DNA from 4 places in the Pseudomonas sp. MF09156 genome. Region 1 is predicted to be linked to each of the others. Evidence: predicted binding sites of a transcription regulator. Region 1 holds the regulator's gene; each other region holds the start of a gene.
What was found. The regulator FliA, encoded in region 1, starts transcription of late flagellar genes. The targets are predictions, from matches to a motif close to CTAAAGTTTNNNNNNNNNNNGCCGNTAA.
Positions count from the first base shown of each region.

Region 2: a site for FliA is predicted at 1,320-1,347, ahead of AC19YY_RS05405 (methyl-accepting chemotaxis protein). Genes of this name have one in related genera too.
Region 3: a site for FliA is predicted at 2,603-2,630, ahead of AC19YY_RS20545 (methyl-accepting chemotaxis protein). Genes of this name have one in related genera too.
Region 4: a site for FliA is predicted at 3,958-3,985, ahead of AC19YY_RS01860 (flagellar protein MotY). Genes of this name have one in related genera too.

Region 1 covers NZ_JCBCUR010000001.1:1,013,192-1,018,387, forward strand. Annotated here, with positions in the region: gene flhF (flagellar biosynthesis GTPase FlhF) at 1-1,285, shown strand, start outside; gene fleN (flagellar synthesis regulator FleN) at 1,387-2,220, shown strand; gene fliA (RNA polymerase sigma factor FliA) at 2,217-2,957, shown strand; gene AC19YY_RS04890 (chemotaxis response regulator CheY) at 3,126-3,500, shown strand; gene AC19YY_RS04895 (protein phosphatase CheZ) at 3,519-4,307, shown strand; gene AC19YY_RS04900 (chemotaxis protein CheA) at 4,320-5,196, shown strand, end outside.
Region 2 covers NZ_JCBCUR010000001.1:1,115,712-1,120,907, reverse strand. Annotated here, with positions in the region: gene AC19YY_RS05405 (methyl-accepting chemotaxis protein) at 1-1,279, opposite strand, end outside; gene AC19YY_RS05400 (Na+/H+ antiporter family protein) at 1,518-2,837, shown strand; gene ctpM (methyl-accepting chemotaxis protein CtpM) at 2,929-4,608, shown strand; gene trhP (prephenate-dependent tRNA uridine(34) hydroxylase TrhP) at 4,947-5,196, opposite strand, start outside.
Region 3 covers NZ_JCBCUR010000010.1:50,836-56,031, reverse strand. Annotated here, with positions in the region: gene AC19YY_RS20565 (LysR substrate-binding domain-containing protein) at 1-803, shown strand, start outside; gene AC19YY_RS20560 (MmcQ/YjbR family DNA-binding protein) at 815-1,165, shown strand; gene AC19YY_RS20555 (DUF1294 domain-containing protein) at 1,256-1,639, opposite strand; gene AC19YY_RS20550 (undecaprenyl-diphosphate phosphatase) at 1,639-2,469, opposite strand; gene AC19YY_RS20545 (methyl-accepting chemotaxis protein) at 2,720-4,354, shown strand; gene pnuC (nicotinamide riboside transporter PnuC) at 4,459-5,022, shown strand; gene AC19YY_RS20535 (AAA family ATPase) at 5,019-5,196, shown strand, end outside.
Region 4 covers NZ_JCBCUR010000001.1:414,262-419,457, reverse strand. Annotated here, with positions in the region: gene nth (endonuclease III) at 1-31, shown strand, start outside; gene AC19YY_RS01875 (PA3496 family putative envelope integrity protein) at 139-321, shown strand; gene AC19YY_RS01870 (response regulator transcription factor) at 384-1,016, opposite strand; gene AC19YY_RS01865 (argininosuccinate synthase) at 1,640-2,857, opposite strand; gene AC19YY_RS01860 (flagellar protein MotY) at 2,986-3,894, opposite strand; gene pyrC (dihydroorotase) at 4,051-5,097, shown strand; gene rnt (ribonuclease T) at 5,094-5,196, shown strand, end outside.

The DNA.
Region 1 (5,196 bases):
GCGTCAGGCCATGAAGCTGGTTCGTGATGAACTGGGCGCCGACGCGGCTATTATCGGTAACCGTCGCATTGCCGGCGGTGTCGAGCTGACGGCTGCCCTGGATTACAAACCCCAGGCCTTGGCGCCGCGCGTGCCGAACATGGAACTCGAAGACGAGTTGCGCAAGACCGCCTCGCGTATTGTCTCGGCCCAGGCCGAGCTGAGCATGCGTGGCGACAGCGATGCGACCACCAATCGCCAATTGTTTGCCGGCCTGCCGCTGACGGCGGCCGAGCCACTCGTCGAACCGACTTTTGTCGAGCCGCCACGTCCCGCCGCGCCAGCACCGGCCGCTGCGGTTGACCAGCGCGTGTTCGACTCGATGCGTTTTGAGCTCAATGGCCTGCGTGAATTGCTGGAAGTGCAGTTGGGCTCGCTGGCCTGGAACCAGTTGCAAGGCAGCAAGCCGCAACAGGCCAACCTCTGGCGCCGCCTGCAACGCATTGGCCTGTCCGGCCCGTTGTCGCGCGACTTGCTGGAATTGACCACCGGCATAGAAGAGCCTCGCCAGGCCTGGCGCATGTTGCTGGCGCACCTGGCGCGGATGATCCAGACCCCGGAAATCGAACCCCTTGAAGAAGGTGGCGTGATTGCCATGGTCGGCCCTGCCGGCATGGGCAAGACCACCACCCTGGCCAAGCTGGCCGCCCGTTATGTCCTCAAGTACGGCGCCCATAACATTGCGCTGGTGAGCATGGACAGCTACCGCATCGGTGCCCAGGAACAGCTCAAGACCCTGGGCCGGATCCTCAATGTGCCGGTGACCCACGTCGACCCGGGCCAGTCCCTGGCCAACGCCCTCGACCCGCTGCTGCGCAAGCGCGTGGTGCTGATCGATACCGCCGGCCTGCAAGCCAGCGACCCGGCATTGCGCATGCAACTGGAAAGCCTGGCCGGGCGCGGGATCAAGTCGAAAAATTACCTGGTACTTGCAACAACCAGCCAGAAACAGGTTCTGACTGCTGCGTACCACAGCTACAAACGTTGTGGGCTGGCCGGTTGCATCCTGACTAAGCTGGATGAAACCGCAAGCCTGGGCGAAGTGTTGAGCCTTGCCATCAGCCATGAATTACCGGTCGCCTACCTGACCGACGGGCCGCGGATCCCGGATGACTTGCATCTGCCGCGCCGTCATCAGTTGGTCAGCCGCGCGGTCAGTGTGCAAATGCAGGACGAACCCAGTGAAGAGGCGATGGCGGATATGTTCGCCGACCTCTATCACAACCCAGCCAAGCGGGTCGGCTGAACGGCAACATGCAACACAGTGCAATGTACCTACATCGATGGTCTGCTACCGCGGCCACCCTATGTAGCCTGCGGCTAAGCAAGACAAGGTAAAGAAAGAACATGGGCAGCATGCATCCCGTACAGGTGATCGCGGTGACCGGCGGCAAAGGTGGCGTCGGGAAAACTAACGTGTCAGTGAATTTGTCCCTGGCCCTGGCAGAGCTTGGCCGCCGCGTCATGCTGCTGGATGCCGACCTGGGCCTGGCGAACGTTGACGTTCTGCTGGGACTGACGCCCAAACATACCCTGGCCGATGTCATTGAAGGCCGCTGTGAGCTGCGCGACGTGCTGTTGCAGGGGCCTGGGGGGATTCGCATCGTCCCGGCCGCCTCCGGCACCCAGAGCATGGTGCATCTGAGCCCGGCGCAGCACGCCGGCCTGATCCAGGCCTTCAGTGATATCGGCGACAACCTCGACGTGCTGGTGATCGACACTGCCGCCGGGATCGGCGAGTCCGTGGTCAGCTTCGTGCGCGCCGCGCAAGAAGTATTGCTGGTGGTCTGCGACGAACCCACCTCGATCACCGACGCCTACGCCCTGATCAAACTGCTCAACCGCGACTACGGCATGAACCGCTTCCGCGTGCTTGCCAACATGGCCCAGAGCCCGCAAGAAGGGCGCAACCTGTTCGCCAAGTTGACCAAGGTCACGGATCGCTTCCTCGATGTCGCCTTACAATACGTCGGCGCAGTTCCCTATGACGAGTGTGTGCGCAAGGCTGTGCAAAAGCAGCGTGCAGTCTATGAAGCGTTCCCTCGTTCGAAATGCGCGTTGGCGTTCAAGGCAATTGCTCAGAAGGTCGATACCTGGCCACTGCCCGCCAATCCCCGGGGGCATCTGGAGTTTTTCGTCGAGCGATTGGTGCATCAGACGAGTGCGGGACCGGTGCTATGACAGCCAGCGGCTACAACCTTTACAAAAAATCAGCGCGTGACAGCCAGGGCGAATTGATCGAGCGCTATGCGCCCCTGGTCAAGCGCATTGCCTACCACCTGCTGGCACGCCTGCCCGCCAGTGTCCAGGTCGAAGACCTGATCCAGGCGGGGATGATCGGCCTGCTCGAAGTGTCGACCAAGTACGACGCGAGCAAGGGTGCGAGTTTCGAGACGTATGCGGGTATCCGTATCCGTGGCGCGATGCTCGATGAAGTGCGTAAAGGTGATTGGGCGCCGCGTTCGGTCCACCGCAATACCCGGATGGTGAGTGACGCAATTCGCTCAATTGAAGCAAAAACCGGTCGCGACGCTAAAGATCACGAAGTTGCGGCCGAACTCCAATTGAGTCTCGACGATTACTACGGGATTTTGAACGATACCTTGGGCAGCCGCCTGTTCAGTTTCGACGACCTGCTGCAGGACGGCGAACATGAAGGGCTGCACGAGGATGGCGCGAGCGCTCACCAGGAGCCTTCACGCGACCTGGAAGATGAACGCTTCCAGGGCGCCCTGGCAGAGGCGATTGCCAATCTGCCGGAACGTGAGCGGCTGGTGTTGGCGCTGTACTACGACGAAGAGCTGAACCTCAAGGAAATCGGTGAGGTCCTGGGGGTCAGCGAATCGCGGGTCAGCCAGCTACATAGCCAATGCGCGGCCCGCTTGCGGGGGCGTTTGGGAGAGTGGCGAGCGCGCTGACAGGCAGTGTGGGGACAGTGCGAACGATAACCGCCACGGCGCAAGCCTGGCGGGAGCGGCCCGTGATGTGCCCCAGCAGTCCTTTTTGTGTAATGCCTGTTGAATGATATGGCGCGCCCAGGTGCTGGACGCGTTTAAGACTGCTTGGAGGTCGAATTGGACAAGAACATGAAAATCCTCATCGTTGATGACTTCTCAACGATGCGGCGGATCATAAAAAACCTGTTGCGTGACCTTGGGTTCACTAACACGGTCGAGGCGGATGACGGCATTACGGCGATTCCGATCCTCAACAGCGGGAGCATCGACTTTCTGGTAACCGACTGGAACATGCCTGGCATGACCGGTATCGATCTGCTGCGCCACGTGCGCGCTGATGAAAAGCTGCGCAGCCTGCCTGTGCTGATGGTGACCGCTGAAGCCAAGCGTGAACAGATCATCGAAGCCGCCCAGGCCGGGGTCAACGGCTACGTGGTCAAGCCATTCACTGCACTGGCCTTGAAAGAGAAGATTGAAAAAATCTTCGAACGCATCGGTCATTGATGCTGCCACGGGGGAGCTATGGAGCATAAAGAATCATCGCAGGCCGACTTTGAGTCGACCCTGAAAAAACATGCTCACCAACTCGTCGAAAGCCTGGAAAAAGGCCAGTTCGGCGACGCAGTGCAGTTGATCCATGAGCTCAACCAGACCCGCGACCGCGGCCTGTATCAGGAAGTGGGCAAGCTCACCCGTGAGTTGCACAGTGCGATCGTCAATTTCCAGATCGACCCGCACATGCCCCAGGCCGAGGAAATCTCGCAGATCACCGATGCCACCGAACGCCTGTCCTACGTGGTCAGGCTGACTGAGGCGGCAGCCAATCGCACCATGGACCTGGTGGAAAACGCCACACCCCTGGTGAACGGCATGGCCAATGAGGCCAAGGCGTTGAGCGCTGATTGGGGTCGCTTCATGCGGCGCGAAGTGGGTGCTGAAGAATTTCGCGAGCTGGCGCGCCGGGTCGAGGGTTTCCTGTCACGCAGCGAGCAGGAAAACCGCACGGTTTCCAGCAACCTCAATGACATCCTGCTGGCCCAGGACTACCAGGACCTGACCGGCCAGGTGATCAAGCGCGTGACCCTGCTGGTCACCGAAGTGGAAAGCAACCTGCTCAAACTGGTGCTGATGGCCGGTCAGGTCGACCGTTTTGCCGGCATCGAACACGACCGCGAAGCGATCCTCTCGGAAAAAGATCCACAAAAACACCTCGCCAAGGGTGAAGGTCCGCAGATTCATGCCGATAAACGTGAAGACGTTATGTCAGGTCAAGATGACGTAGACGATTTGCTGTCCAGTTTAGGCTTCTAAGGAGCACGCAATATGAGCTTCGGCGCCGATGAAGAAATCCTTCAGGATTTCCTTGTAGAGGCCGGCGAAATTCTAGAGCAGTTGTCCGAGCAACTGGTCGAGCTGGAAAGCCGACCGGATGATGCGAACCTGCTCAATGCAATTTTTCGCGGTTTTCACACTGTAAAAGGGGGCGCCGGCTTCCTCCAGCTCCATGAGCTGGTGGAGTGCTGCCACATCGCCGAAAACGTGTTCGACATCCTGCGCAAGGGTGAGCGTCACGTTGATTCGGAATTGATGGACGTGATCCTCGAAGCCCTGGACGCGGTCAACGGCATGTTCAATGAAGTGCGCGAACGCGCACCGATTACGGCTGCCACCCCTGAACTGCTGGCCGCCCTGGCGCGCCTGGCAGAGCCTGCCGCTGTATCTGCCGCCCCGGTGGTTGAGGCGGCGCCTGAGCCGGTGGCTGAGCCCGACGTTACCGACAGCGAATTCGAACAACTGCTGGACTCCCTCAATGCCGTCAAGGCCGAGGCACAAGCACCGGCAGCGGCTGCGCCGGCCATGGTGCCGACCAGCGAAGACATCACCGACGCCGAGTTCGAGTCATTGCTCGACCAGTTGCACGGCAAGGGCCAGTTCGCCCCGGACGCCGTGGCAGCCACACCGGCGCCTGTGGAGCCGGCAGCGCCAGCGGCCAGCACCGACATTACCGACGACGAATTTGAAGCACTGCTGGATCAGTTGCACGGCAAAGGCTCGTTTGCCGCCGATGCCCTGCCGGCAGTCGCTGCGGCGGTTGCACCTGCCGCTGCCACGCCTGCTGCTGCGGCACCGGCGGCGGATGGCCTGATCACCGACCATGAATTTGAATCCCTGCTCGACGAATTGCACGGCAAGGGCAAGT
Region 2 (5,196 bases), 100 kb from region 1:
TGAACCAACTGGCCAACTCGCCCAGCTCATCGCGCTTGTCGTAGGCCAGGCGCCGGGTCAGGTCGCCTTCGCCGCTGGCGATATCCTCCAGCATACGGGCCACGCCGAGGATCGGCCGGGTCACGCTGCGGGCCATCAGCCACACCAACAGCAAGCCGACGATGGCGGCGAGCAGGCCCAGGCCCAGTTCCAGCAGGGTGCCTTTGGTGTTGTCGGCATCCAGCTCGGCCTTGAGGGCTTGCGCGGGGCCGATCAGGACTTGTTCCGGCACATCCAGCAACACGCCCCAGGACTTGCCATTGGGAATGGGCTGGAAGGGGGCCAGGACCTTGAGTTGATGATCGGTACGCAGGCTGTAGGTCTGGGTGCTGCTGGCCATGGCGCTGATCAGTTGCGCGCCGCTGGCGGTATCCACGCTGTCCAGGCGCTGGCTGAGCTTGCTGGCATCCGGGCTGTAGCCGGCGAGCAAACCCACCGGGCTGATGATGCTGACGTTGGTCTGGCCGTCATACAGTTTGCGGCTGGCGTTCTGGCTGACGGCCTGCAGGCTGTTGAGGTTGATGTCCACCGACAGCGAGGCGATGACTTTGCCATTGACCATGAGCGGGAACACGATGCTGGTCAGCAATACGTTGTGCCCGTCGATCACATAGAAGTACGGCTCGATCACACACGGCTTGAGCGTGCTGCGCGGGCAGGTGAACCAGGTGTTGGCCTTTTCGCCGCTGGGGCCGACGCTGGTGTCGGACATATCGCTTTCCGGCAGCGCCATCGAGGTCAGCGTGCCGGGTGTCGGCTGCGACCAGTACAGGGCAAAGCGTCCCTTTTCATTGCTGCCCAGCTCCGCCTGGCCGGCGAACAGCTCATCCTTGCCATCCAGGGCGTTGGCTTCAAAGACCAGGGACAGGCCCAGCAGGTCCGGGTTGGCTTGCAGGGCAGCCTTGACCTGGCGGGTCAGGTCCTCACGCAGGTCGAAGGCATCGAGAAAGCGCTTCTCGGCCTGTTCGCGCAAAAACAGCACCTGGCGCGAAAAACCATGGCCGTACTGATAGGCGTCCATAAATTGCTGGCGGATGCCCAGGGCCTGGACTTCACCCTGGGCTTCGATGCGCGATTGGGCCGCGACATTGAGCATCTGCGTACTGGAGGTCTGGACCCTTTGTGAGCTCTGGTCCATCCGATACAGCGACAGACCCACCAGCAGGGTCACGATCCCCAACAGACAAAGGCCGGCGAGGAGGGTGATTTTCCATTGAATGGACAGCTGCCTGAGCGACATGGAGATCCTTAACCTTTCGTTACGACAGAGATGATCCGTTGTATCGGCCGCGTGGTTTTTTTCTTTATTCATACGATCAATTGAATTCTGTTTGCGACGTCGTGCTTTGACATGACGCGCCGGCTGCTGCAAAGTGCGCGCCCTCTAATAAAACTCCCTTTCTGCGTGTGCCGTGGTCGCCATCTGGCCAGGGCGCCGGCGCGTGTTGTTTTTATGTTTCTGTCTTGAGGTAACCATGATTAACGCAGTAATCGCCGCGGTCGGTACCATGCTCGTGCTCAGCCTGTCCCGCGTGCATGTGGTCATCGCGATCATCGTCGGCGCGCTGGTCGGCGGCTTGACCGGCGGCCTGGGGATCGACGCGACGCTCAGCGCGTTCAACAGCGGCCTGGGCGGCGGTGCCACAGTGGCGCTGTCCTACGCGTTGCTCGGTGCTTTCGCCGTGGCGATTGCCAAGTCCGGCCTGGCCCACGCCCTGGCGGACAAGGCCCTGCTGCTGGTGGACCGCCAGGAGGCTACCGGCGGCAGTCACGTCAAATGGCTGCTGATCTGCCTGCTGGGGGCGGTGGCGATTGCCTCGCAGAACATCCTGCCGATCCATATCGCCTTTATCCCGTTGCTGGTGCCACCGCTGCTGTATGTACTGACCAAGTTGCAGATTGACCGGCGCCTGATCGCCTGCGTCATGACCTTCGGCCTGATCACCCCGTACATGTTCCTGCCGGTGGGCTTCGGCAACATCTTCCTCAACCAGATCCTGCTGGCCAACGTTGCCAAGAGCGGGGTGGATATCAGCCAGGTCAATGTCACCCATGCCATGGGCATCCCGGCGCTGGGCATGGTGTTCGGCCTGCTGGTGGCGGTGTTTATCAGCTACCGCAAAAAGCGCGTCTATGACCTGGAGAAAATCGAACGGGTCGAGCAAGTGGCGGTGCAATACAACCCGCTGACCCTGCTGGTGGCCGGGCTGGCCATTGCCTCGGCCTTTATTATCCAGTTGTGGCTGGACTCGATGATCATCGGCGCCCTGGCGGGTTTCCTGATCTTCTCGGTATCGGGCATCGTGCGCTGGCGCGACACCGATGACCTGTTCACCGAAGGCATGAAGATGATGGCGATGATCGGCTTCATCATGATCGCGTCTTCCGGGTTTGCCGAAGTGCTCAAGGCTACCGGCCAGGTACAGACGCTGGTGCAGGCCTCCGCCGCCTTCATCGGCCACAGCCGTGGCGTGGGGGCGCTGTTGATGCTGCTGGTGGGCCTGCTGGTGACCATGGGCATTGGCTCGTCATTCTCCACCGTGCCGATCCTTGCGGCGATTTTTGTGCCGCTGTGTGTGCAACTGGGGTTCAGCCCGCTGGCCATCGTCTGCATCGTCGGCACCGCCGGGGCCCTAGGCGATGCCGGCTCTCCCGCGTCGGACTCCACCCTGGGGCCGACCTCGGGTCTGAATATCGACGGCCAGCATCACCATATCTGGGACACCGTGGTCCCGACCTTCCTGCACTACAACCTGCCGTTGCTGGTGTTCGGCTGGTTTGCCGCGATGACCCTGTAACACCCCCTGTAGGAGTCGGCTTGCCGGCTCCTACAGTTTTTTCTCTGCGGGCCGTTAACCTCTTAACGTTGCCCTACAAGAGAGAAGATCCATGCGTCTGAGTCTGAAGGCCAAAGTCCTGTCCCTTGCCGTATTGCCGGTGTTGTTGTTCGCGGTGGTCATCAGCCTGACCACGGTGTGGATCCTCAAGGAACAGGCGCGCACCGAGGTGGCCGAAACCCGCCAGCGCCTGCTCAACAACGCCAAGGCCACCCTGCAAAGTTATGTCGAGGTGGCGATGACCACCATCAAGCCGCTGTACGACGCCGCAGCCCCTGGCGACACAGAGGCGCGGGCGCAGGTGGTCAAGTTGCTGTCCAACACCACCTACGGCAAGGACGGCTATTTCTTCGGCTACGACTCCGAAACCATCCGCCTGTTCAAGGGCAACAGCCCCGACGGCGTGGGCAAAAGCTTCAAGGACAACCGCGACCCCAACGGTGTCTACGTCAACCGCGACCTGGTGAAGGTCGGCAAGGACGGCAGCCACTACCTGCAATACAGCTCGACCCAGCCGGGGCAAACCGAACTGGTGCCCAAGCTCGGCTACACCGAATACCTGCCCAAGTGGGACATGGTGATCGGTACGTCAGTCAACCTCGACGGTATCGACGCCCTGGTCAGCGAGGTGGAAGCCAAGGTCAACGAGCGTATGGAAGGGGTGTTGTTGAGCATTATCGGTATTGCGGCGGTGCTGCTGTTGCTGATCGCAGCAGTGGGCATGCTGCTGGCCAATACCATCTTGCGTCCCTTGCACCTGATGAAGGCCAACCTCGACGACATCGCCGCCGGTGAAGGTGACTTGACGCGCCGCCTGGCAATCACCAGCCAGGACGAACTGGGTGAACTGGCGGGCTCGTTCAACCGGTTTGTCGACAAGATCCACGGCCTGGTGCGCCAGATCACCGACATGACTTCGCAACTGACCGGCCTGGTCAGCCAGGTGTCCGAGCAGGCCCATCGTTCGGAGCAGGCCATGGAGCGCCAGCGCCAGGAAACCGACCAGGTGGCAACCGCGATCAATGAAATGTCATCCGCCGCCCATGAAGTGGCGCGCAGTGCCCAGGGCGCGGCGGTGGCGGCGCAGCAGACCGACGCCGAAGGCCAGGCCGCCAAGCGTGTGGTGGATGGCAGCATCGCGCAGATTCATGCGCTGGTGAATGACATCCGCAGCAGTGGCGTGTCCCTGGACAGCCTGCAACAGGACGTGTCGTCGATTGTCAGTGTGCTTGGGGTGATCCGTTCGATTGCCGAGCAAACCAACCTGCTGGCCCTCAACGCCGCCATTGAAGCGGCCCGTGCCGGTGAAGCCGGGCGTGGGTTTGCGGTGGTGGCCGATGAAGTCCGCGCGCTGGCCAGCCGCACTCAACAAAGTACCCAGGAAATCCAGGGCATGATCGACCGCCTGCAAAAAGGCACCGAGGCGGCCGTGGAATCCATGCGCCGCTCCAGCGATGCCGGCGACGGCACTTCGGCCCAGGCCAATGAAGCCGGGGCGTCCCTCGATACCATGGCGCAGCTGATCGGCACCATTAACACCATGAACGCGCAGATCGCCAGCGCCGCTGAAGAGCAAACCGCCGTGGCCGAAGAGATCAACCGCAGCGTGCATCAGATTGCCGTGGCGGTGGACAGCGTGGCGGACGAGACCCAACAGGGCGCGCAGACCTCCCGCAGCCTGGCGGAACTGGGGCAGCGGTTGGGACAGTTGGTGGGGCAGTTCAGGATCTGACCTGGTAATTGGGGTGCTGGTTCTGGCCTCATCGCAGGCAAGCCAGCTCCTACATTTGAATGTATTCACAGTTCAAAATGGGGGAGTTGGTGGGGCAGTTCAGGGTGTGACCTGGCGATTGCGGTGCTGGTTCTGGCCTCATCGCAGGCAAGCCAGCTCCTACATTTGAATGTATTCACAGTTCAAAATGTGGGGGTTGGTGGGGCAGTTCAGGATCTGACCTGGCGATTGCGGTGCTGGTTCTGGCCCCATCGCGGGCAAGCCCGCTCCCACATTTGATCGGTGAACACGGTCAAAATGTGGGAGCGGGCTTGCCCGCGATGAGGCCCTAACAGCCGCTACACATCCCGCATCAACAACCCAAACCCGATATCCATCTCCAACGGCACCGGCACATACACCGTATGCCCATCCCCCGGCGCCACCTCGATCGCCTCACCCTTGGCGTTATGCATCATCCCCAAATCAAAGTGGAAATTCCCCGCCGGGGTCATCAACTCCAGGTGATTGCCCACGGCAAAGCGGTTCTTCACCTTGACCTCGGCCAGTTCCCCGCGCCGTTCGCCGGTCAATTCCCCGACAAACTGC
Region 3 (5,196 bases), on a different contig from region 1:
GCATTGCCGAACTGGAGGAACGCCTCGGCGCCCGCCTGTTGCAGCGCACCACCCGGCAACTGACCCTGACCGCCGTCGGCGAACGCTACCTGGGGCATTGCCAGGCGATGCTGCTGGAAGCGGAAATGGCCGACGAAGCCGTGGCCAACATGTCCAGCGAGCCCCGTGGCCGCCTGCGCGTCAGTTGCCCGGTGGGCCTGGCCCACGAAATCCTGCCGACGGTGGTGGCGCAATTTCTCGCAGCCCACCCGCTGGTGCAATTGGAGATGATGCTGATCAATCGCCGCGTCGACCTGGTAGCCGAGGGCGTGGACGTGGCCCTGCGCGTGCGCGAACTGGGGGACGAAGACCCGCTGCTGGTGACCCGCCGCCTGCGTCAGGCGCAGACGGCCATGGTCGCCAGCCCCGAGTTTGTGCGTGGCCATCAGATCAACACCCCGGCCGACCTCAAGCACCTGCCGGTATTGGGCGCCCTGGAAGCCGACCGCATGGTCCACCTGCGCATGCTCGACCCTGCCGGCAATGCCACCGACCTGGCCATGGAAGCACGCCTGGGCATCGACGACTTCCTGGTGCGCAAGGCCAGCGCCCTCGCCGGCCTGGGCTTCACCGTGCTGCCGATGATGTATTGCGAGCAGGAGTTGGAAACCGGCCAACTGGTGCAATTGCTACCCGAATGGTCACTGCCTGGCGGCTGGCTGCAAGCGGTGTACCCGCACCGACGCGGCGTATCCCCAGCGGTGCGCGCCTGGATCGACTTTTTGGCCCACGCCTTCAACAATTGCGGAGATCGCCTGCTATGAACACCCGGATCATGACCGAAGACGACGTCGCCCAGTTCTGCCTGGGCCTGCCCGGTGCGCGCGAGGATTACAAATGGGGTGGAGTGCGGGTGTTCTCGATTGCCGGCAACAAGATGTTCGCGTTGCAGAACCTGCGGGGTGACTCCCTGGCGTTCAAGGTCGACAAGGAGCTGTTCCTCGGCCACGTGGACCGCCCGGGCATCCACCCGGCGCCGTACCTGGCACGCGCGCAGTGGATCATCATGCAACTGCCCTACCCGCTGGGCGGCGAGGAGTTGCGCGGTTTGCTGCAGCGCTCCCACCAGTTGGTGGTGAGCAAACTGCCCAAGCGTACGCAGATCGGCCTGAGGCTGGACGAGTAAGCCAGTCCAGGTCGTCTTGCACACAACTTGATCATCGAGACATGCACATACCCCTGTGGGAGCGCAGCTTCGCTCCCAAGCCCCACACAGCTAGAAGACCGCCAGCAGCGTGCCACCCAGAAACAACTGATCGATCCAGAACACCTGGTGCAGCACCACGATCAACCAGAACACCACCTGATACGACACCTTGCGCGTCTTGTGGCGAAACACCTGCTGTGCCACCAACGCACCGGGCCAGCCACCGGCCAGCTCCATCGCGTGCAGGATCTTTTCCGGGGTGCGCCAGCTGTCGCTCTGGGCCTTGCGCTTGTCGCTCCAGTACAAGCAAAACGTCACCACACTGACCAGCCCATAGGCCGCCAGCGGGATCAGCGACACCCCGCGATACGCCAGCAGTGCCGCGCCAAACAACGGCACGGCACACAACAGCACAAACACCAGGGCCTTGAAGCGCGGATGCTGGATGGTCATCACGCCTTGGCCGCCGCCCAGTCAATCCAGCCGAACTGCCAGGTGGCCAGGATCAGCAAGCCGAACCCAATGCGGTACCAGGCAAACACTGCGTAGCTGTGGCTGGCGATGAACTTGAGCAGACCGCGCACCGCAATCATCGCGAAGATGAACGAGACCACAAAGCCGAGCGCGAACACCGGCAGGTCCGCAGGCTGGAACAGCTCACGGTACTTGTAGCCCGAATACACCGCCGCGCCGACCATGGTTGGCATTGCCAGGAAGAACGAGAACTCGGTCGCCGTCTTGCGCGACAGGCCGAACAGCAGGCCGCCGATGATGGTCGAACCGGAACGCGACGTGCCCGGAATCATCGCCAGGCACTGGGCAAAGCCGACTTTCAAGGCGTCTTTCCAGGTGATGTCATCGACGGTTTCGGCATGGATGACATGCTCGCGGCGCTCGGCCCACAACATGATCACCCCACCGATCACCAGCGCAGTGGCCACGGTGATCGGGTTGAACAGGTATTCGTGGATCAGGTCGGCAAAAATCACCCCCAGCACCACCGCCGGAAGGAAGGCGATCAGCAGGTTGATGGTAAAGCGCTGGGCGTTGCGCTGGGTCGGCAGGCCGGTCACCACGTCAAGGATCTTGCGCCGGAACTCCCAGACCACCGCCAGGATGGCGCCCAGTTGAATGATGATGTTGAACGCCATGGCGCGTTCGCCACCGAAGTCGAGCAAATCGGCGACGATAATCTGGTGCCCGGTACTGGAGATCGGCAAGAACTCCGTCAGCCCTTCGACAATGCCAAGTATCAGTGCCTGAAAGGCGGTCCAAAGATCCATTATTCCCCCAAAAGGTCATGCGACGGCATGCCTCGTTGATATTTTCTAGGTGTTCACTAACGATGAGCACGCTGCAAGGCCGCGCGCAGGATCAAGGCTGAACTGCAAAAATTCTGTGAAAAATCAGGCAGCACTCAGGTTTTTTGATTCCGGGCCGAAAGCCTATCAGACAAGCCCGGATTTCGCTTCGCGTTATCACTGGCTGATCAACGCAGCACCGAAAATTATAAGAACGCGGAGTGACAAGACTATGAATAGTTTGCGCAATATGTCGATCAGCCGGCGCCTCTGGATGATCCTGATAGTCGCCGTGTTGATGTTGCTGACCCTGGGTTTGCTGATGCTCAAGCAGATCCACGACGACCTCTACCAGGCCAAGAGCCAGCAGACCCAGCATGTGGTACAGACCGCCAGCGGGATTCTGAATTTTTATCACAGCCTCGAAACCACCGGCGTACTGACCCGCGAAGCCGCGCAGAAGCAAGCCCTGAGCGTGGTGCGTGGGCTGCGCTATGACCAGGATGACTATTTCTGGATCAATGACCTGACGCCGGTGATGATCATGCACCCGGCCAACCCCAAGCTTGACGGCCAGAACCTCTCGGCCATCCGTGATCCGGACGGCTTTGCGGTGTTCAACGAATTCGTCACCCTGGCCAAGGCCAAGGGCGCCGGCATGGTCGATTACCGTTGGCCGAAACCTGGCGCGGCTGAGCCCGTGGCCAAGACCTCTTATATCCAGTTGTTCGAACCCTGGGGCTGGATCATCGGCTCCGGCGTCTATGTAGATGATGTGCAGGCACAGTTCCGTGGCCAGGTGTGGGAAGCCTCGCTGATCGGCCTGGGCATTGCGCTGATCATGGCCCTGCTGGTGGTGCTGATTGCCCGCAGCATCGTGCGCCCGCTGCAAGAAGCGGTGCATGCCATGGCCAACATCGCCAGCGGTGAAAGCGACCTGACCCGCAGCCTCGACACCCATGGCCAGGACGAGGTCACGCAACTGTCGCGGCACTTCAACACCTTCACTGCCAAGCTGCGCCAGGTGGTCAGCCAGTTGCAGGTGTGCGCCAATGCCCTGGGCCAGTCGTCCGCCGAACTGGGCAGCAACGCCAGCCAGGCCCATGACCGCAGCCAGCAGCAGTCCCAGCAGATGGAGTTGGTGGCCACCGCTATTAACGAAGTGACCTACGGCGTGCAGGACGTGGCCAAGAATGCCGAACACGCCGCCAGCGAAATGCGCGATGCCCAGACCCAGGCCGAACAGGGCCAGGTCAATATCGACGGCAGCCTGCAACAGATCGACGCGCTGTCCGGCACCATCAGCCAGGCGGTGGAAGTGATCCGCACCCTGTCCACCGAAAGCACGCAGATTGGCGGGGTGCTGGAGGTGATTCGCTCGATTGCCGACCAGACCAACCTGCTGGCCCTCAACGCCGCCATCGAAGCCGCCCGCGCTGGCGAACAGGGCCGTGGTTTTGCGGTGGTTGCCGATGAGGTGCGCCTGCTGGCCCAGCGTACGCAAAAGTCCACCGCCGAAATCCAGAGCATGATCGAACGCCTGCAAGGGCATTCCGAAGCAGCAGTCAAGGTGATCAGCGACAGCCACCAGGCCTCGCAACTGACCATCGAACAAGCCGGCCAGGCGGGCGCCAGCCTGAATGCCATCGGCCAGGCCCTGCGCAACCTCAACGGCCTCAACGCCTCGATTGCCAGCGCAACCCTGCAACAGGCCCATGTGGTGGAAGACATCAACCAGAACGTGACCCAGGCTGCCGGCCTGTCCCACAGCACTGCGCTGGCGGCCCAGCAGTCGAGTGTGGCCAGCGTGCACCTGAAGGACTTGAGCGAAGAGCTCAACGGCCTGCTGCGCCAGTTCAAGGTCTAACGCCCACTGTGTAGGGGCTGGTTTGCCAGCGCCTACAGGGGTTCTGCATTTGCCTGGGAGGTTGGGTACAATCGCCCTCCTCTTCGACTCTTCCAAGGAATCCCATGTCCGGGCTTGAACTGTTTGCCGCCGCGCTGGGGGTGATTGCCGTCTGGCTGACGGTCAAGCAGAACCCATGGTGCTGGCCGATCGGCCTGGTCATGGTGCTGCTGTACACCTGGGTGTTCTTCGAAGTGAAGCTGTATTCGGACATGCTGCTGCAAGTGGTCTACGCCGGCCTGCAAGTCTACGGTTGGTGGCAGTGGACCCGCGCCGGCGAGGTCAAGCAAGGGCGCCAGGTCACCCGTCTTGGCGGCCAGGCCATCCTCCTGAGCCTGACCATTGGCGCCGTGGGCAGCCTGCTGCTGGGCGCCGCCATGGCCCACTGGACCGATGCCGCGCAACCCTGGCTGGATGCCGCCCTGACCGGTTTCAGCCTGGTGGCGCAGATGTGGATGGCGCAAAAACGCGTGCAATGCTGGGCGCTGTGGATTGTGGTCGATGTGATTTTTGTCGGCCTGTTTGTCTACAAAGGGCTGTACCTGACAGCCGCGCTCTACGCCTTGTTCACCGTGATTGCCGTGCAAGGCTGGCGCGAATGGCGCGCCGACCCGGCGTTGCGCACATGAAGGTGCTGGTGATGGCAGGCCCCGAGTCCAGCGGTAAGAGCTGGCTGGCCGAGCAGCTGCAAGCGCATTTCGGCGCGGTGCTGGTGGGCGAATATGTGCGCTATTTCATCGACCATTACCAGCGTGACACGACCCTGGCCGACATCCCGGACATCGCCCGTGGCCAACTGGCCT
Region 4 (5,196 bases), 600 kb from region 1:
CGAATACAAGGAAAAGACGTCGGACGATTGAGCAATCATTGGTTTTATTGATCAGTCGATTGAAAAAATCTTTTTTACCCGGTGCACGATTGTCGATATAAGGAGCGCCAACGGCAGTCTTAGCCTGGAGTTAACCTTATGAGCACTGGCAAAGAACAACTGGATGTAGAAGAAGACTTTGTGGCCGCAGACACGGACGAGGCAGCCGAGGCGCCTGTAGAAGTTGCCAAGACCAATTTGAGCAAACGCCGCACCATCGACAACCTTCTGGAAGAGCGACGCTTGCAAAAACAGTTGGCCGATTACGATTTCGATCTCTAGCCAAACGATCACACAGAAGCCTCCGCCATGGAGGCTTTTTTCTGCCTGTTGCTCCCTGCTTCTTAAACCAGGCCGTTACGCTGGGCAAGCTCGATCAGGTCCACCAGGGACCGGGCGTTGAGCTTGAGCAGCAAGCGCGTCTTGTACGTGCTCACAGTCTTGTTGCTGAGGAACATGCCATCAGCGATCTCTTTGTTGGTCTTCCCCTGGGCCAGTTGCTGCAGCACCATCATCTCCCGGCCTGAAAGCCGCTCGACCATGTCGGCTTCGCAGGTATTACCCTGGCTGGAACGCACCGAGTTGAGTGCCTGGTTGGGGAAGTAGCTGTAGCCGGACAGCACCGCCTTGATCGCGCTCAGCAACTCGGTCAGATCCTGTTGCTTGCACACGTAGCCAGCCGCGCCCGCGTGCATGCAGCGCATGGAGAAGTGGCCCGGCGCCTGCGACGTCAACACCAATACCTTGAAGGGTTGCGCCTGCTTGGTGGAAGACAGGCGACAAATAACTTCCAAACCGTCAAGTTTGGGGATTCCAATATCCAGGATGACAATATCCGGCATATGCTCCCGCGCTAGTTGCAACGCGTCGACTCCGTTATCGGTCTCTGCAACGACCTCATAACCATGACGTTCCATTAGCATGCGTACAGCAAGGCGAATGACGGGATGATCATCCACGATCAGCACTTTATTCATGGGCAAGTCCAATTTCGCTGTTCGAATTATTCAGAACCAGCACAATAGCCTAGTCGTTTCCTCCTTGGCATAGCACTCCCCCCCAAGTAACGACAAGCAGAGACCCAACCCACAAAGTTATGAGAATAGGCCTACAAAAAAACGCCTATATGGATGTGTGGGTTATTGTTTGGCCTTTCAGAACTTTCCGTGAGCAAACATATTTTGAGCAAAAAAACGCCTGCCAAACCAGCAAAAGTAAACACGACGCACGCCACTTTCAGGAAATGCCCCTTGCCAGGGTTGTACCGGGAGGGACCAATACAGAAAAACACCTCTCGGAAAAGTTCCATGGAAAAATTCACTACTAACCATGTACCGAACCATCTGACAGATAATTCTTAAGATAAAACCAGATACCTGATCCGTCCTACTAATTAACCGAATGAATTTAAACATAAATACTCATATACGGTTAACCTACCAACTTCCAGATACAAAAATCACAAGCAACCCATAATAAACAGCAACACCCTCAACACCAGAAAAAACATTAAACATGATTAAACAACGACGCCCAAAATTACAGTCAAAAAAAATGGCCCCTCATTCGAGGGACCACTTTTTATCCAGCCTGGACGACATCAGAACAACTTGCGGCCCTTGTTGGCCGCAATGCGCATGCGCAGAGCGTTGAGCTTGATGAAGCCAGCGGCGTCGGCCTGGTTGTAGGCGCCGCCATCTTCTTCAAAGGTCGCGATGTTGGCGTCGAACAGCGACTCATCGGACTTGCGACCGGTGACAATCACGTTGCCCTTGTACAGCTTCAGGCGCACAACGCCGTTCACATGGACCTGGGACGCGTCGATCATCTGTTGCAGCATCAGGCGCTCAGGGCTCCACCAGTAGCCGGTGTAGATCAGGCTGGCGTACTTGGGCATCAGCTCGTCCTTGAGATGAGCTACTTCACGGTCCAAGGTGATGGACTCGATGGCGCGGTGAGCGCGCAGCATGATGGTGCCACCCGGGGTTTCGTAGCAGCCACGGGACTTCATGCCCACGTAGCGGTTTTCGACGATATCCAGACGACCGATACCGTGCTCGCCACCGATACGGTTCAGGGTCGCCAGTACGGTGGCCGGAGTCATTTCGACACCGTCCAGCGCAACGATGTCGCCGTTGCGGTAGGTCAGTTCCAGGTATTGCGGCTTGTCAGGAGCGTTCTCCGGGGAGACGGTCCATTTCCACATGTCTTCTTCGTGCTCGGTCCAGGTGTCTTCCAGTACGCCGCCTTCATAGGAGATGTGCAGGAGGTTGGCATCCATCGAGTACGGGGACTTTTTCTTACCGTGGCGCTCGATCGGGATGGCGTGCTTTTCAGCGTAATCCATCAGCTTTTCACGGGACAGCAGGTCCCACTCACGCCAAGGAGCAATCACTTTCACGCCTGGCTTCAAGGCATAGGCGCCCAGTTCGAAACGCACCTGGTCGTTGCCCTTGCCGGTGGCACCATGGGAAATGGCGTCTGCGCCGGTTTCATTGGCAATTTCGATCAGGCGCTTGGCGATCAGAGGACGTGCGATGGAAGTACCCAGCAGGTACTCGCCTTCGTAGACGGTGTTGGCGCGAAACATCGGGAAAACGAAATCGCGGACGAATTCTTCGCGCAGGTCGTCAATGTAGATCTCTTTGACGCCCATGGCTTGCGCCTTGGCTCGTGCAGGTTCGACCTCTTCGCCCTGACCCAGGTCAGCGGTAAAGGTCACCACTTCACAGTTATAAGTATCCTGCAGCCACTTGAGGATCACCGAAGTGTCCAGGCCGCCGGAATACGCGAGAACGACCTTGTTTACGTCGGCCATGCCATCACTCCACGGGGTTTTACGGAAAGGCGTCGATTCTACCGATCAAAACCGTGAAATTACAGGGGCGCGACAGCAAATGAAGATAAAGCGACAGATTATGTCGGGCGAGCGACGAATGGCCGCACCTAAGAGGTCGCTGCTGCGTTCGCCGGACCCGCAGCCTGAGGCGCCGGCTTTTCTGGGGCGGGCACGCGGTCGAGGTGGATATTCACCCGTCGGTTCTTCGCCCGGTTGGCAGGATTGGTATTGGGTACCAGTGGATAACGTTCACCGTGGAAACGCAGCACGATCTGCGACTCGGGGATGCCGTTGGCCTTGAAGAAGTCCATCACGGCCAAGCCTCGGCGTCGGGACAGGTCACGATTGGTCAGGCGGTTGCCGCTGTTGTCCGAGTGGCCGTCCAGCTCGATATGGTTGACCGTAGGGTCGGCCTTGATGAACTCAAGCATCACCATCAACTTGGCCTTGGCGGCTGGGTCCAGGTCGATGCCGCCGCCCGGAAAGCCGACTTCAGCCTGCTTGACCTGCTCGAAGTTCATCGGCAGCAACTTCGCGGTACACAACTGGTAGTCGCTGTAGGCCTTGTTAAAGCGTACCGGCAGCAGGCGGATCTCCGAATAACCGCCATCCCGCGAATAGTGGCGCACGGTCGGGCTGCGGCCATCGAGCAAGCCATTGAACAGGCGCCCGGCCTGGGGCTGGGAACTGTTGAACAGCACATCACCACTGCCGGCCCGCACGGCGCCGAGGTTGATATCACCGCGCCCAGGCTGCCACGGCGCGGCCGCCGCCAATAGTGTTGCAGAGCCGACGCCCAACGCACCGTTGTAGGCTTTCAAACGAAATGTCGCCTGCTCGCCGGCCCGGCGCACGAACTCACCCGAACCAAAATCGGCAATCGGCTGGCTCAAGCGGCACTCGAACTTGTCGCCTTCCACCTTCCACTCAATATTTTCCAGGCGCGTCTGGAACGTCAGGGCCATCGCGGGCAGGCTGGCGAACACGCTGAGCAGGGCTAGATATTGCTGGCGCACGGGCGGCTCCACTGGTTTCTACAACACAACAAGGCGTCATACATCGTTAAGGCATACCCAGGGATATCGGTCGCGTCCTGCAAAACTTGATAGCGAGTGCCTGCAAGAGTCTTTTCCGGTAGCATTCCCACCAGATTGACCCGCCTGGAATCCCCAATGTCCGACCGCCTGACCCTGCTGCGTCCCGACGACTGGCATATTCATCTTCGCGATGGTGCTGCGTTGCCCCAAACCGTGGCCGATGTTGCGCGCACGTTTGGCCGCGCCATCATCATGCCTAACCTGGTACCTCCGGTGCGCAATGCCGCAGAAGCCGACGCCTATCGCCAGCGCATCCTCGCTGCGCGGCCGGCCGGCAGCCGCTTCGAACCGTTGATGGTGCTCTACCTGACCGACCGCACCCAGCCCGCCGAAATCCGCGAGGCCAAGGCCAGCGGTTTCGTACACGCCGCCAAGCTGTATCCGGCCGGCGCCACGACCAACTCCGACTCAGGCGTGACCAGTATCGACAAGATCCTGCCCGCCATCGAAGCCATGGCCGAAGTGGGCATGCCGCTGCTGATCCACGGTGAAGTCACCCGTGGCGATGTCGATGTGTTCGACCGCGAGAAGATCTTCATCGACGAACACATGCGCCGTGTGGTCGAACTGTTCCCGACCCTCAAGGTGGTGTTCGAGCACATCACCACCGCAGACGCCGTGCAGTTCGTCACCGAGGCGTCGGCCAACGTCGGCGCGACCATCACCGCGCATCACCTGCTGTACAACCGCAACCACATGCTGGTGGGCGGGATCCGGCCGCACTTCTATTGCCTGCCGATCCTCAAGCGCAACACCCACCAGGTGGCGTTGCTCGATGCGGCTACCAGTGGCAATGCGAAGTTCTTCCTCGGCACCGACTCGGCGCCCCACGCCCAGCACGCCAAGGAAGCGGCCTGCGGCTGTGCCGGCTGCTACACCGCTTATGCGGCGATCGAGCTGTACGCCGAGGCCTTCGAGGCGCGTAACGCCCTGGACAAACTCGAGGCTTTCGCCAGCCTCAATGGCCCGCGTTTCTACGGCCTGCCGGCGAATACCGACCGTATTACCCTGGTCCGTGAAGACTGGACCGCCCCCACCAGCCTGCCATTTGGCGAGCTGACCGTTATCCCGCTGCGCGCCGGTGAAACACTGCGCTGGCGCCTGCTGGAGGAACACAAGTGAGTGAAGACCATTACGACGACGAACAGGAACACGGTGGCGGCGGTTCGCGCCATCCGATGGCCGAGCGTTTTCGCGGCTATCTGCCTGTCGTTATCGACG